One region of the Fructobacillus cardui genome, then DNA from elsewhere that is predicted to be linked to it. Evidence: riboswitches for the same ligand, from Rfam matches in the RefSeq annotation. Region 1 holds a riboswitch; each other region holds the start of a gene.

What was found. A riboswitch is a leader RNA that binds a small molecule or an ion and turns the genes downstream of it on or off. The one in region 1 is predicted to bind thiamine pyrophosphate.
Region 2: linked by a shared signal. The riboswitch ahead of AABI20_RS06565 (TenA family protein) and the one ahead of thiW (energy coupling factor transporter S component ThiW) in region 1 are both predicted to bind thiamine pyrophosphate.
Region 3: linked by a shared signal. The riboswitch ahead of AABI20_RS06520 (ECF transporter S component) and the one ahead of thiW (energy coupling factor transporter S component ThiW) in region 1 are both predicted to bind thiamine pyrophosphate.
Region 4: linked by a shared signal. The riboswitch ahead of thiS (sulfur carrier protein ThiS) and the one ahead of thiW (energy coupling factor transporter S component ThiW) in region 1 are both predicted to bind thiamine pyrophosphate.

What each region holds. Positions count from the first base shown of each region.
Region 1 is NZ_CAUZLS010000008.1:21,522-24,801, forward strand. Features, by position in the region: gene AABI20_RS07000 (YjjG family noncanonical pyrimidine nucleotidase) at 1-136, shown strand, start outside; gene AABI20_RS07005 (thiamine-binding protein) at 199-498, opposite strand; gene AABI20_RS07010 (HAD family hydrolase) at 495-1,151, opposite strand; gene thiW (energy coupling factor transporter S component ThiW) at 1,197-1,703, opposite strand; TPP riboswitch at 1,981-2,086, opposite strand; gene AABI20_RS07020 (2-keto-4-pentenoate hydratase) at 2,285-3,106, opposite strand.
Region 2 is NZ_CAUZLS010000007.1:38,319-41,598, forward strand. Features, by position in the region: gene AABI20_RS06555 (PH domain-containing protein) at 1-1,036, shown strand, start outside; gene AABI20_RS06560 (MarR family winged helix-turn-helix transcriptional regulator) at 1,235-1,693, opposite strand; TPP riboswitch at 1,826-1,914, shown strand; gene AABI20_RS06565 (TenA family protein) at 2,056-2,712, shown strand; gene thiD (bifunctional hydroxymethylpyrimidine kinase/phosphomethylpyrimidine kinase) at 2,709-3,280, shown strand, end outside.
Region 3 is NZ_CAUZLS010000007.1:29,579-32,858, reverse strand. Features, by position in the region: gene AABI20_RS06525 (ATP-binding cassette domain-containing protein) at 1-1,015, opposite strand, end outside; gene AABI20_RS06520 (ECF transporter S component) at 1,028-1,585, opposite strand; TPP riboswitch at 1,669-1,759, opposite strand; gene AABI20_RS06515 (FAD-dependent oxidoreductase) at 1,869-3,209, opposite strand.
Region 4 is NZ_CAUZLS010000004.1:156,571-159,850, reverse strand. Features, by position in the region: gene AABI20_RS05255 (MFS transporter) at 1-230, opposite strand, end outside; gene AABI20_RS05250 (hypothetical protein) at 263-448, opposite strand; gene AABI20_RS05245 (thiazole synthase) at 466-1,236, opposite strand; gene thiF (sulfur carrier protein ThiS adenylyltransferase ThiF) at 1,240-1,893, opposite strand; gene thiS (sulfur carrier protein ThiS) at 1,899-2,096, opposite strand; TPP riboswitch at 2,223-2,312, opposite strand; gene AABI20_RS05230 (DUF1694 domain-containing protein) at 2,568-2,942, shown strand; gene AABI20_RS05225 (replication-associated recombination protein A) at 3,011-3,280, shown strand, end outside.

The DNA.
Region 1 (3,280 bases):
TTCTGATATCCTGGGTGGCCAAAACTATCAACTCGACACGATTTGGATTAATCCCAATCACAAAGAAAGCCCGTCAGAAATCAAACCAACTCAAGTAGTTGAAGATTTGCCAACTTTGGAAGCACTCTTGCAATAATGAAAGCTGCGCTTCTATCATCATCAGCTCAAAAAAGTCAGACCTTTGCGGGTCTGACTTTTTTATTTTTGGTACTTACCGATTTTTTGATCAATCGTTAAAATTTCACCATCGGGCTGATAGGCAACCTTGATATAGGCTGAAACCTTCTTGGCACCCGCCCGAACAGCCACACGCTGACACTCTTTCACGATGTCCATCAACTGGTTGTAATCATCGCCTTCAATCGTTGTTTCAAAGGGACCAACTTCATAACGTAAACCAGTACTTTGAATATACGCAATTACCTCATCGACCATCCGGCACAACTCATGGTCATTTTCGGCTGCTGGTAAGACCTGAATCGCTACACTTGCACTCATTTATTTTCTCCTTTTACTACAGTCGCAAAATCAATCGTTTCATCTGCTAAATTTTGTAAATCAGTCCACTCTTCCTTTGACTGATGGTCATAGACACCAATCACAAGAAAACCCGCTCTCTTTGCAGTTGAAGCCGCATACAGTGCGTCCTCGTAGACTGCAATCTTGTTCGGTTGCTGGCCAAAATATTGTGCAGCAGCCTGGTAAATTGTGGGTTGCGTTTTATCCTGCCCAACATCTTCACAGGAAAAAACAAAGTCAAAAAACGGCAGTAATTTCAGACGGCGAAGACAGTCTTTGGCTAACGCCGAGCTACTAGCGGTTGCCAGAACAATTTTGCGACCATTTTTGTGCATGCCTTGTAAGTACGCATATACCCCCACCTTAAGCGGAACATCATTTCGATAGTGTTGGTCCATCAAAACTCGCATTTCCTGCGCCAAACTTTCAGCAGTAACGGGTAAGACAAATAGTTCTTGTATAAAGACGGCCGAATTCGTCAAAGTCATGGTTTGAATCCGGTCATGCAAGTCTGCTGGTAGCTGATCAATGCCATGTCGGTGAAGCAATTCAGTTGCTAAATCCTCCCAAAAAGGCATGGAATCAACTAATGTGCCATCGAGGTCAAAAATCAAATATTCCTTACCGCTCATCGCTCACTCTCCCCTTACCAGACTTGTTCTAAATGCCGTTGTTATTTAGTCCAAGCTCGCGTGCATTCGTTTGAGCAGCCCCGTCTTCTGAAAAATTAAGGTCACTGCCAAGCCCATCCCAGCACCCACAATGGCAGCTGGTGTGTAATATGGCACAAAGTAATACCACTTGTGGACGTCCAAGCCATAGAAAATTTTCATCAATGGATAAGAAGTTAACGCCCCTAAAATACCTGTTCCAATCACTTCACCAAGGAAAACCAGGTAAAGGTTGTGGGTTTTACGATAAATCAAGCCACCAAGAATGGGGCCAAAAATAGCGCCCGTCACGGCTTGAATCGTCCGACCTGACATCATTCGCAAAATACCACAAATTAAGGCACTAGCCAAGCCATACCATGGCCCTACCAAAACAGCGGCTAAGACATCAACGAAGTGTTGGAAGGGTGCCATTGCCGGGAAATAGACAAAGCTATTTAAAACATAGGCCAAAGCAGCCAACAAGGCCGTTACTAGCATCTTCTTCGTTGATAATTTTTTCTGTGTCTTCATTTGAAAACGCTCCTTTTAAAATCAGTGGGGTAGCAAAAAAACAGCGCTCCTTTCCCACTTTTGCGGTTAAACCAGTCAGGCAGACCCTGTCTAGTAGAAAGTTCGGTCGAGACTAATTGGTCTCCTCTCACGCCGGAACACGGCTTCCCATCGCTGTTTTTTCAGAATCAAGGCGCTCCCCTTCATCCTGTCACGGTAAAATCACCGTGAATTATTCACTACCACTCCTTTCTCATTTAAAAGAAAAAATCGAGCACCCCAAAACGGAGCCCTCGATTACAAAAGTGATACGATTTCCTCCGCCGGCATTATCCGGTTCAGGTGTTCGGGTCAATGGTTTACCATCCTCTCAGTCTATTACACAAACTCCCCGATCGATTTTATTCAAAATAAGGGCCGCCCAATTTATTGGTGCGGCCAATTGTTGTTTACTGAAACAAACAATTTGGAACCACTAAAAAGGGTGACTGAACAATGAAGGTTATCAACATAATGGTAACCCTCATTACCCAACGAGAATGATTATACTCATTTTAGCGGAAAAAGACAACTATTCTGTCTGATATTTCAAAATTGTTTGCTTATTTACTAACTGCCACCACAACGTCTGCAAAATCATGGTTAAAGCTAGCTGTCCAGGTTCCTTCCGTTAGGTGTGGGGGCAATAGGAAGGTTCCTGAGGAAACTCGTTCCCCCACATGCAAGGTCTTTCCTTGCGCTGCCAATTTTTTAACTAGCCATTGCAACGATTTAAGTGGATTACCCAAAACTTCGGCTGAACTTCCCTCAGCCACCACTTCGCCATTATGGGCCAAATAGGCCTTCACATCCTCAAATTCAGCAACGGTCAAAGATGTACTTTCTCGTTCTGGTCCATAAACCACAAAACCGCCAACCGCTGCATCTGCCATGACTAAGTACTTGCTCAAAGATGGAAACCAGTCCGTAAACCGGGCATCAGGTACTTCCACACCAGCTGCTACAGTCGTTTTACGACGCAAATCTTCCAAAGAATCGGTAACTTGCAAGTCTTCCTTGGCCTTGAAGACCAATTCCACTTCTGCCAATGGGTCCAATAAATCGCTCTTCAACGAAAGATTGGCTGGTGACTGCACAAAATGGTTCTGCACCTGAGCCCCGTACAGTGGTTCGTTTGAATCGAACATATCTTGAGTTTCTTGGCTAGTCAAACTGACCTTGTAACCCCCAAGTGGCTGATTTTTCAATTCCATCAATTGGTCTTGCACTGCATAGGCAGTTTGATCATTGCTGACAACCTTCTCCCATTCAGTCATCTCAAGCGGTTGACGTTCTTGATAAGCATGATAGAGGGCCTGCGCCAATTTGTCCTCTTGCTTTGCTGGTACTACCTTCACCTTGGTCTTCAATTCAGTCATTGTCATATTTCATGCTCCTTTCAGTATACAAACAGCTCACGACGGTACGAAACTTCACGGTGCCCTCCTTTTCTAAAAAAATCAGCAGATAAAAAAGCGCCCTCAACCACGAAAAAATCGTTGTTAAGGGCGCTTACGCACGGTACCACCTTAATTTGTTGAACGGCAAAGTCCAACCTC
Region 2 (3,280 bases), on a different contig from region 1:
TGACCCGAAAACCGCCACTCGAACAAGCTCGTTGCGGTCCAATGGTCCTAGCAGACTTTCTGCTGATTCCTATCGGGCTTCTGCTCTGTCTTTGATTATCTACGCCGTGACGATGCCGGAAGTCATCTTTCAATTTTTTATATTTTTGGGTTGGTTCGTTCACTTAGACCAGCAAAAGGTAGTCAGTCGTTGGCTTGAGCAGGAATTTACCAATCATGTTCTGGGATTGGGCACACTGGTGATTGTCTTGCTGGTGGTTCTGTTTGTCTTAATCGTGATTGCTTTTAACGTTTTGCGAACGGTGATCTTGTATTTTGGCTTTGAAGTTCACCATGATGCCGGTCATTTAACGATTGCTCGGGGACTTTTCAAACGACAAACGATGCATCTGTCGATTAACCGGATGCAAACGGTTGAGGTCCGCCAAAATATTTTTCGGCAGGCACTGGGCTTGGCGACCGTCAAGACGCGGTTAATTACCGACGAAAATGGCGAAGACAAGGTTTCTAAAAACGTACCCACCTTGATTCCAATGGTAAAATCAGGAGCTGTTGACCACTACTTGTCACAGTGGTTGCCTAATTTTCCAAGCAAGCCAATCAAAAAGACCAGTAGCTCAACCTACCAGATTTTGACAATGATCCGTAACGGGCTTTTTTGGACCTTACCCCTCGCCGCCGTCCTGATTTATGTTTTCCAACGGTTGCCGCTCGTTGTTTTACTGGTTTTGCTTGTGTTGTCCTTCGTTGTCGGTGCTGGCTGGTATAAGGGGAAGGCGACAACCGCCCAAGTGGTTAACGGCCAGGTTCTTGTTTTAAAAACGGCGAAGAACTACGAAACCATCACCACCTATATTGCCTGGGATAAGATTCAATCGTTGTCCATTAAGCAGAGTTGGTGGCTAGCTCGTCGTAATCAGCGAGCCCACCTTGCCGTGGTGGTCCGAACTGATGCCAGTACGAAGGTTTTGACTGCTCGTTACTTGCCAATGGAGGAGGTCAAAGCCATCTTTGATTGGTACCAATTACTTGGCTAACAAGCACATTCGTTGCTGAAATCAGTGTATAAAAAGTGCTTTGAAACATCATACTTGCTTGCAAGCGGCTGAGCTACGGGTATTTACTTGTGTGAAAAGAAAACGCAGCGCTGATTTTTGGGCCAAAGAAAAAAGAGTCGAGGATACAATTATGTATGCTCGGCTCTTTTCAATTTGTGATGTGATGCTTCGGCAATCTTAGAAGTGGTGGGTTTTGACGACTGCTTGAGCCTGGTCAATACTTTCTGGCAAGGAGGCATCAAATTGGCTCCAGAGGTCTTGGTCAAATTGATTGACGATGTCTAAGGCCTGTTGTAATTTTTCCTCACCAGCTTGGGTTAATGAGAGAGCTTTTGAGCGCGGATTCTTCTTGCCAGGATAGCGGTCCAAAAGATCTTCACGGCTCAGTTTGGTGATAATGGCCGAAGCCGTCATGGCATCGACATCCGCTGCCTTAGCCACCATAATTTGAGTAATCTCGGTATTTTGTAAACTCAGGCCATGAACAGTGGCCAAAATTTGGAATTGGGGGTGGGTTAAGTCAAGCTCGCGGAGACGGTATTTCATTTGGCGGAACCAGTCAGTATACAAGTTGAAAAATTTCTGATTGGTCGAATCCATGTAGCGAGAAAGGGAAGCGGTTTTGACAGGGCTCATGGGAACCTCCTTAGTGTTAGAATTAATCTGTAAGTATACTTATAATATAACTGATTTCACAGCGTGTGGCAAGCGCTCACTGAGAAGTTTTTTCACACGGGTTCTAATTTCCGTGCTATACTGCTTGTGTGATAAATAAAGTTGGGGTGCCCTGAGCTGAGAATATACCCATTGAACCTGATGCCGCTAGCACGGTCGCAGGAAACTTCGAAAAGCGGATTTAAATCCTAAAGACATTGTCCATGTTCGGTAATCGTCAGTAGGCCATAAGTCCTCAGCTCAGGCTGAGGGCTTTTTATTTTGTCTAAATGGCGACTAACCCCATAGTCTGCCAAAATAAAGTTGATGATTGAGGAGAAAAAATGACGAAGATGCTGCCGTTTTCCGACTGCTTTATGCAAGTGATGGAGGAACACAAGGCTGATTTTTATGCCAATCCCTTTATCCAAGCAATGATTGCTGGGGAAGTTAATCCTGAGGCGCTGCTCTACTACGTACAACAAGATTACCGTTACCTGGGTCACTATTTGCCACTGTATGAACAGGTTTGCCAGACATTAACCGGACAAACAATTGATGCCGAAGTGGCCGATGATGACCGGGAATACGCCGCGCACAAGATATTACTGGATTTGGCTCAAACCGATGATAAGAGCATCCAGGAAGGCAAGTATCCAAATGCAACGGTTACGGACCAGTACGTTAACCACATGGCTAAATCAGTTCAAAAGGATTCGTTTATCGGCTTGGTTGCCTTGGCTGCCTGCCCTTACGACTATGCCTACTTAGCTGATTTGTTGATTCGGGATGGTCTCATTAAGCCAGACAACCCATTTATGCCATGGGTGGGGTACTACCGGGGGATTGATAAGGGTTTGACGCGACCAATGTTGGCTTTAGTCAATCAGACGGCCGAACAAGTGAGTCCTGAAGTGCAAGAGGAAGCCTTAGCTGCTTTTATCCAATCAACAAAGTATGAAAATCAATTCTTCCTGCAGGGAATGGAGGCAACAAAATGATTGATCCCAACCAATATCCGACAGCATTGACCATTGCTGGTTCTGATTCCGGTGGTGGTGCGGGTATGCAGGCCGATATCAAGACCATGCAGGCCTGCAAGACCTACTCAACGGTCATAGTGGCCGGGTTAACCGCACAAAACACACTGGGTGTGCAGGGTGCTTATCCAACTGATTTGGCCGTGATTGACCAACAATTTGCCTCGGTGATGGCTGACTTTGATGTTCGTGCAGCAAAAACAGGGGCACTCTTCGATGAAGCCCGTGTTCTTCAGGTGGCGAAAAACATTCGTCACTACCGACAAAAGAACTTCGTGGTCGATCCCGTGATGGTTGCCAAGGGCGGAGCGGCCTTGCTTGACCAAGCTGGCATTGCGGCCTTGAAGAACCATTTGCTGCCACTTGCTACGCTGGTAACACCAAACCTTCCCGAAGCCGAACTCTTAGCCGATATGAAAATTAGTAACCGTGACGGCATGGTTACCGCCGGTCAAAAAATTCAGGCCCTAGGGGTTCCAAACGTTATCGTCAAGGGTGGCCATGGTGAAGGCCCAATCATTTATGATTA
Region 3 (3,280 bases), on a different contig from region 1:
TGTTTAAGAACTGGTCGGAGGCTGACTGGAACAGCAGACCAACCTGGCCAAAGTAGAGACGTGGTTTCCAGGCATGAACTTCTTGGTCCTGATAGGTCAAAGAACCCTCATAACGGTGCAATCGTGCCAGCGTTTTCAGAACGGAAGACTTACCGACCCCATTTGGACCGGTCAGTAAGGTAATCCCTGCGGCAAAGATTTGCAGGATATCCTGGTCTAAGACCAACCGCTCCCCGTTTTGGATCCGCAGGTTATCAAAACGATAGGCAGTATCTTGTGCTTGGTCGCTTTCCGCGACTGGTTTTAACACCACCGTCTGCTTTTGATAATCATATTGACCCCAGTCATTTTCAGGAACCGATACCAAGGACTTCTCTTTCAACTGATAAAACTGGCTGATTTTGTCGAAGTACCCAGCCGGATCATGATCTGAAACAAAAATGCCGTAGCCCTCCTGACTCAGCTGTTGGAGCAACACCTGGAGGTCTTTTCGCGATTGGCTATCAACGGCAGCAAACGGTTCATCCAACAATAGGTAGTCGGCCCCCAGGGCCAACACTTCCGCCAAAGCAACCTTTTGCATTTCCCCACCGGACAAAGTCACAAAGGACCGGTCGATAAAATCAGTCAGACCAACCTTTTCCAATGCCCAAGCCGTCTTTTGATCAATTTCATCCTTGCCCAATTCAAGGTTTTCCAGTGCAAAAATAAATTCTTCTCGCACCGTCGGCATGGCAAACTGATCATCGGGATTTTGAAAGAGCAAAGCCACTCGCTTGGCCCTTTCATTCGCCTTTAGTGTAGCAATCGCCGCTTGGTCAATTTCGATTTCACCACTGACCTGACCGCCATATTGGGGGTAAAGACCCGCTAAGGCCTTTAACAGAGTTGATTTTCCTGACCCGGAAGGCCCCATTAACAGGGTTAGGGTCTTTTTTTCAAGCGTTAAATTTAAATCATCAATAATGGCTTGATCACGATAAGCCACCGTGAGGTTTCTGGCAGTTATTGCCATTTTTTGTCCTCCTTATTCGTGGGACAACAACTTTGATCGATCCAACAACTTGGCAATCAAGTGTACCAAGACACCTGAGAAGAAGAAGATTGATAGGTAACGAACGATGAACAAAGCAACTAACAAGCTCAGCTTGTAGTGGATGTAACCTGATTTAAAGAGGTCCCAACCAAAGGTGACGACTGTTCCAGTCAAGGTTGACAACCAAAGACCAGCAAACCAGTTCTTATAACCGGTCAAGGCGAAACCAAGCTCAGAACCAATTCCTTGGATAAAGCCAGACAAGAGTGTTCCAACACCATAAGAACCACCTAAGAACATTTCACCGGCAGCCCCGAGCATTTCCCCGATAAAACCTGCACCGACCTTCTTTAAAATGTAAGAAGCCAATGGTCCGGCCATCATCCATACACCAAGCGTGATTTCATTCGTAAAGGCTTGCAATCCAATCACGGCCAAGCCACTGTTAACGATTTGGTAAACCGGATCCATGATCCAGTAAATGACCGAGAAGATAATCCCAATCAAAGCCAGCAAAATCACGTTTTGTAGCGTCCACTTTTGTTTCATTATTCTCTCCTTTGCGTCCAGAGGAACATAAAGGCATTAAAAAAACCACTCGCCTGGGCAGAGTCCAACACGGGTGGTCATAAAAAAACTTGTGTGGATCTTCCTTCGTCGGTCTTAGCCTAACAGGTTCAATGGGTTTAATTCTCAACCAAAATGGTACCCCAGATCGCTATATTCAAATTTACTACTTTATTAGCTTACACTGTCTCTGACCTTTATGCAAGAGCCTTCAAATAAAAAAGTACTCGAACGTCATGTCCGAGTACTTAAATAAAGCTGATTTTTACTTGTTTGCCTTAGCAACGGCAGCCATCGCAACTGATGAAACATAGTTGACTGGTTGACCGAAGTTGGGCTGGAAGAAGAAGTCCGTCATTGACAATTGATCAATTGTCATGCCGTTTTCGATTGCCAATGAAACCACGTTGGCAGCTTGTGAAATGTCATGCTTTGACAAGAAGGCAGCACCAACAATGCGGCGAGTACCCTTTTCCCAAGTCAATGAAGCCTTAACAGGCGTTGTTGACAACATGAAATCAGGACGATAGTCTTCTGAAATTGTCACAGAATCTGCTTCAACACCCTTACGAGCTGCTGATTGAACAGTCAAACCAGTTGCAGCGTAAGCCATTTCGTATAATTCAACAGCTGATGTTGCTTGTGTACCTTGGTAAGCCATCGTTGGTTCTGCAATGTTCTTACCAACCAAGATTCCTTGACGAACAGCATTGGTTGCCAATGGAATATAGTCATCCTTTTGTGTTGGGTTGTAGAAAACGGTTGCTGAATCACCGGCAGCAAAGACATCCGTAACAGAAGTTTCCATGAACTTGTTAACCTTGATGGCGCCGTTTGGCAACATATCAACTTGGTCACGGAACATCGCAGTGTTTGGCAAGAAACCGATACCCAAGATGGCAATGTCAGCTTCGTAAGTACCCTTATCAGTAGTAACCTTGATACCATCAGCAGTGTCTTCAAATCCTGAAACCATCTGACCAAGCGCTAACTTAACGCCATGGTCTTCATAGGCCTTTTGAAAAACAGATGAGAATTCAGGCGCTGTGTTGTTGGCCAACACGCGGTCCAAACCATCAATCAAAGTCACTTCCTTATCGTTGACTGACAATTGTTCTGCCAATTCGGCACCGATATAACCAGCACCAATAACGATTACGCGCTTAACCTTTTCAGTTACTTCTTTCAAGGCGTTGGCGTTGTCCCAAGTCTTTGAGTCAAAGACCTTGTCAGAATCGATACCGGGGATGCGAGGCTTAATGGCACGTGAACCAGTAGTAATGACAATCTTATCGAAAGTTTCTTCTGATTGGGCACCAGAAACCAAGTCCTTGATGTTCAAAGTCTTTGCTTCCAAGTCTGCAGCTTCAACAAGCGTTTGCATGTGCATTGAAATGCCCTGCTTTGCCATTGAATCTGGTGTTTCGTAAAACATCTTGTCAGTTGATGAAACATTGTCACCAATCCAAAGGGCGATTCCACATGACAAAAAAGAAACTGTTTGATTCTTTTCAAACACGTGTACCTCAGCGTCTGGGTGGTCTGCCTTGATCTGCTTAGCGGCAAACACGCCGGCGTGCGTTGAACCAATTACTGCAACTTTCATTAAAAGTGCCTCCTAATATATAGCTATGTGAAAATTGTAATTAAATTTTACCAATAAAACAGTGTTCTGTC
Region 4 (3,280 bases), on a different contig from region 1:
CCCTGCCCGCTATTAATAATGGCCATGCCCAAAGTTGCATGGCGGTCACTAAGGTTTTCATTAATTAATCCATAGGCCGGACCGTAAAAGCTGCCCTGACCTAAACCAACCAGAGATCGCACCAATAGAAAAAGAGTAAAGGTTGGCACGATACCCGATAGAAAAGTCATTACTGCAAAGAAGAAAAAGCCCAAAGCGACAACAAGCTTCTTCGAGTGACCATCAGCCAAACGTGAAAATGGTAACTGACTAACCGTATAGGTTAAAAAAAAACAGATGAAATCAGTCCCAATTCAGCATGGCTCAGACCAAAAGACCGTTGAATTTCCGGCATCACTGGATTTAAGATTGTTCGATCGGCATAGATAAAAACCCAACCAAGAAAATTAATCAAGATGATTTTCTGTGCTAATGATAGATGAAGCCTTGCCCGTTTCGGCTGGATCATGGCCACTCCTTTCCTTTCTAACCAAGGCTCACACCTGCCAGCGGTGATGATGGTGCAGCCTTTTTCGTCAATATTCGTCCTGGTTTTGCCAGGTAAGCCTTGCGACCAGCCTCAATCGCTAAGTGAAAGGCTTCGGCCATCAGGGGAATGTCCCCCGCTGTTGCCATTGCCGTATTAGCCATGATGGCATCGACACCCATTTCCATTGCTTCGGCCGCTTGACTGGGACGGCCGATTCCGGCATCCACAATAATTGGCAGGTCAATCTCGTCGACCAAAATTTGAATCAAATCTTTGTTTGAAAGGCCCTTATTAGTGCCAATTGGTGCTCCCAATGGCATGACGGCAGCAGCACCTGCATCGACTAATTGCTTTGCAATATTGAAATCAGGCAAGACATAAGGCATGACAATAAAGCCTTCCTTGGCCAAGACTTCGGTTGTCTTTAACGTTTCATAGTTATCGGGCATCAAATACTGCTTATCAGGAATCACTTCTAGTTTAATAAAATCACTCCCACTCAGCTCACGAGCAATTCGCGCCATCCGGATTGCCTCCTCAGCGTTCGTGCACCCCGAAGTGTTTGGCAAGATTGTTGTTCCCTGCGGAATAAAGTTTAAAATGTTTTCCTCAGCTATACTCGTTCGGCGAAGAGCCATCGTGATAATTTCCGCTTTGGCATGGTTAACCGCTGAGTCAATCAGCTCGTATGAGTACTTACCAGAACCCAAAATAAAGCGTGATTCAAACTGGTGGCCACCGATGACCAATGGATCATTTGTCGACATTTTTTACTCCTCTACTGTCTCTTTTTCTAGAATTAAACGTAGGATTTGGTTCGCCTGATGACCCGCACAAATCAGAACACGAGCGGCCATCAAACCTTCTGCTCCCTTGGTTTGGCCATCACCACAAAGGTAAACATGGTTACTTTGCCGGACGGTTTGAATTTGATTAGCGTCGTGAACACCGGCTAAGCCGTTGCCCATCACGATCGGCGTTTCTGGCAAAACCTCTTGCGCCCGCCGTAATAGCATTGCTTTCGCATTTTGATCATCAAAAGCTTCACAGATAATATTGGCACCGGTGAAGAGGTCCAACACATTGTCCTCCGTCACTCGTTCCTGCCAAGTCGTCACCTCAACAAAGGGGTTAAACTCCAGGATGTTTTGTTTCAGGGCCAACACCTTTGGTAAGCCAACCTGGCTTAGCTTAAACTGCTGACGGTTCAAGTTGCTATGTTCAATTTCATCAAAATCAATCAAGGTCAAATGACCAACCCCGGCCCGGGCCAGCGCAATGGCAATATTAGACCCCAATCCCCCTGAACCGGCAATCGTCACATGAGCAGCTGCCAACTTTTCCTGACTGTCAGCTACATTGCGATCCTTCATTTTTAGGTAGACGGATTCCACCGCCTGGCCGTCAATTGCAATCGTTGTCATTTTTCCTAACCCCCACCTACAAAAGCAATAATTGCCACTTTGTCGTTCTCAACCAGCACCGTTTCAGCCAAAGCCGCTTTCGATAAAATTTGACCATTGAGTTCAACAACCACATTGTCCTGATGACGGTTTTGTTCTTCAAGTAAACTCAAAACCGTTCCACCAGCGATGTTGTCAATATGTTCGCCATTAATTGTGACCATCTCTTTTCTCCCTTCTGGGTCTGACCGCCAAAAATCAGTTTTCCCTTGCAGCTGCTATCCCCTTTTGTTAAAAATTGAACAAAAAAGCTGTTTCTACGTCAAAAAACGCAAAAACAGCTTACAAAAAAACTATCATCACTATCTTCCTACGCAGACGTTAATCTAATCAGGTTCAATGGGTATAATCTCAGCCAGTCGGCACCCCAGATAATTCGTATTCAATTTTCGAAATCAATATAACATGGATTTTTTGACATGTCCACTGATGAAACGGGACAAAGTTTCACTGGATTTACTAGACCAATTCTAATAAAATCTTCACCGCTTCTGATTTTTCATTAACAGCATTCAATAGACTAGGTTAATCAACCGACAAATGTTGGATAACACCCAAAAATAGCAGACAAGCCTTTAATCTCCACAGCTTTTTCCGTATAATTGTCTGTAGTAAAGTAATTGGAGGATAACCCAATGGATGATGTTAACAGCCGTTTAGAACAGGGGCAGCAAGGTAATGGTGGTCCCAAGATTAACCCTGATGAACAGCGCCTTTACCTAGGCACTTTTCGTGAACGAGTAGTCGCGGCCGTTAAAGAATCAAAGGCCGACGATAGCCAAGTTCAAGATGAACTCAAGGCACGGATGGCCAACTGGCCAGATACGACCTTACTGATTGACCAGGATGCTTGTGGTGATGCCTACATCAACTACTTGCAAATGGCCGTCAGCACCAATCACCCCTATACCCTTTTATCCGATTTTGAAAGAACAACACAAACTGATAACCCCTACGCGGTCATTCTTGCGGCAAAATCAGCCGTAAACCAGGAATCAATTGACCTGTAACCTGACGAAGCCGGTTTCAACCGGCTTCTTTTTTATCAAGACAAAGCCATACTGATAAAGGAGCCTTCATGCCCGGACAAAAACCACTGGCCTACCGGATGCGGCCAACAAAAATTGAAAAAATCGTTGGCCAAGAAGACCTAGTCGGCGAAAATAAAATCATTTGGCGGATGGTGGAAGCCAAGCGTCTTTCATCAATGATTCTTTATGGCCCACCCGGAACTGGTAAGACTTCGATTGCCTCGGCCATTGCCGGTTCGACAAACTTTGCCTTTCGAGCCCTGAACGCGGCAACCGATTCGCAAAAGGACTTACAGGTCGTTGCTGAAGAAGCAAAA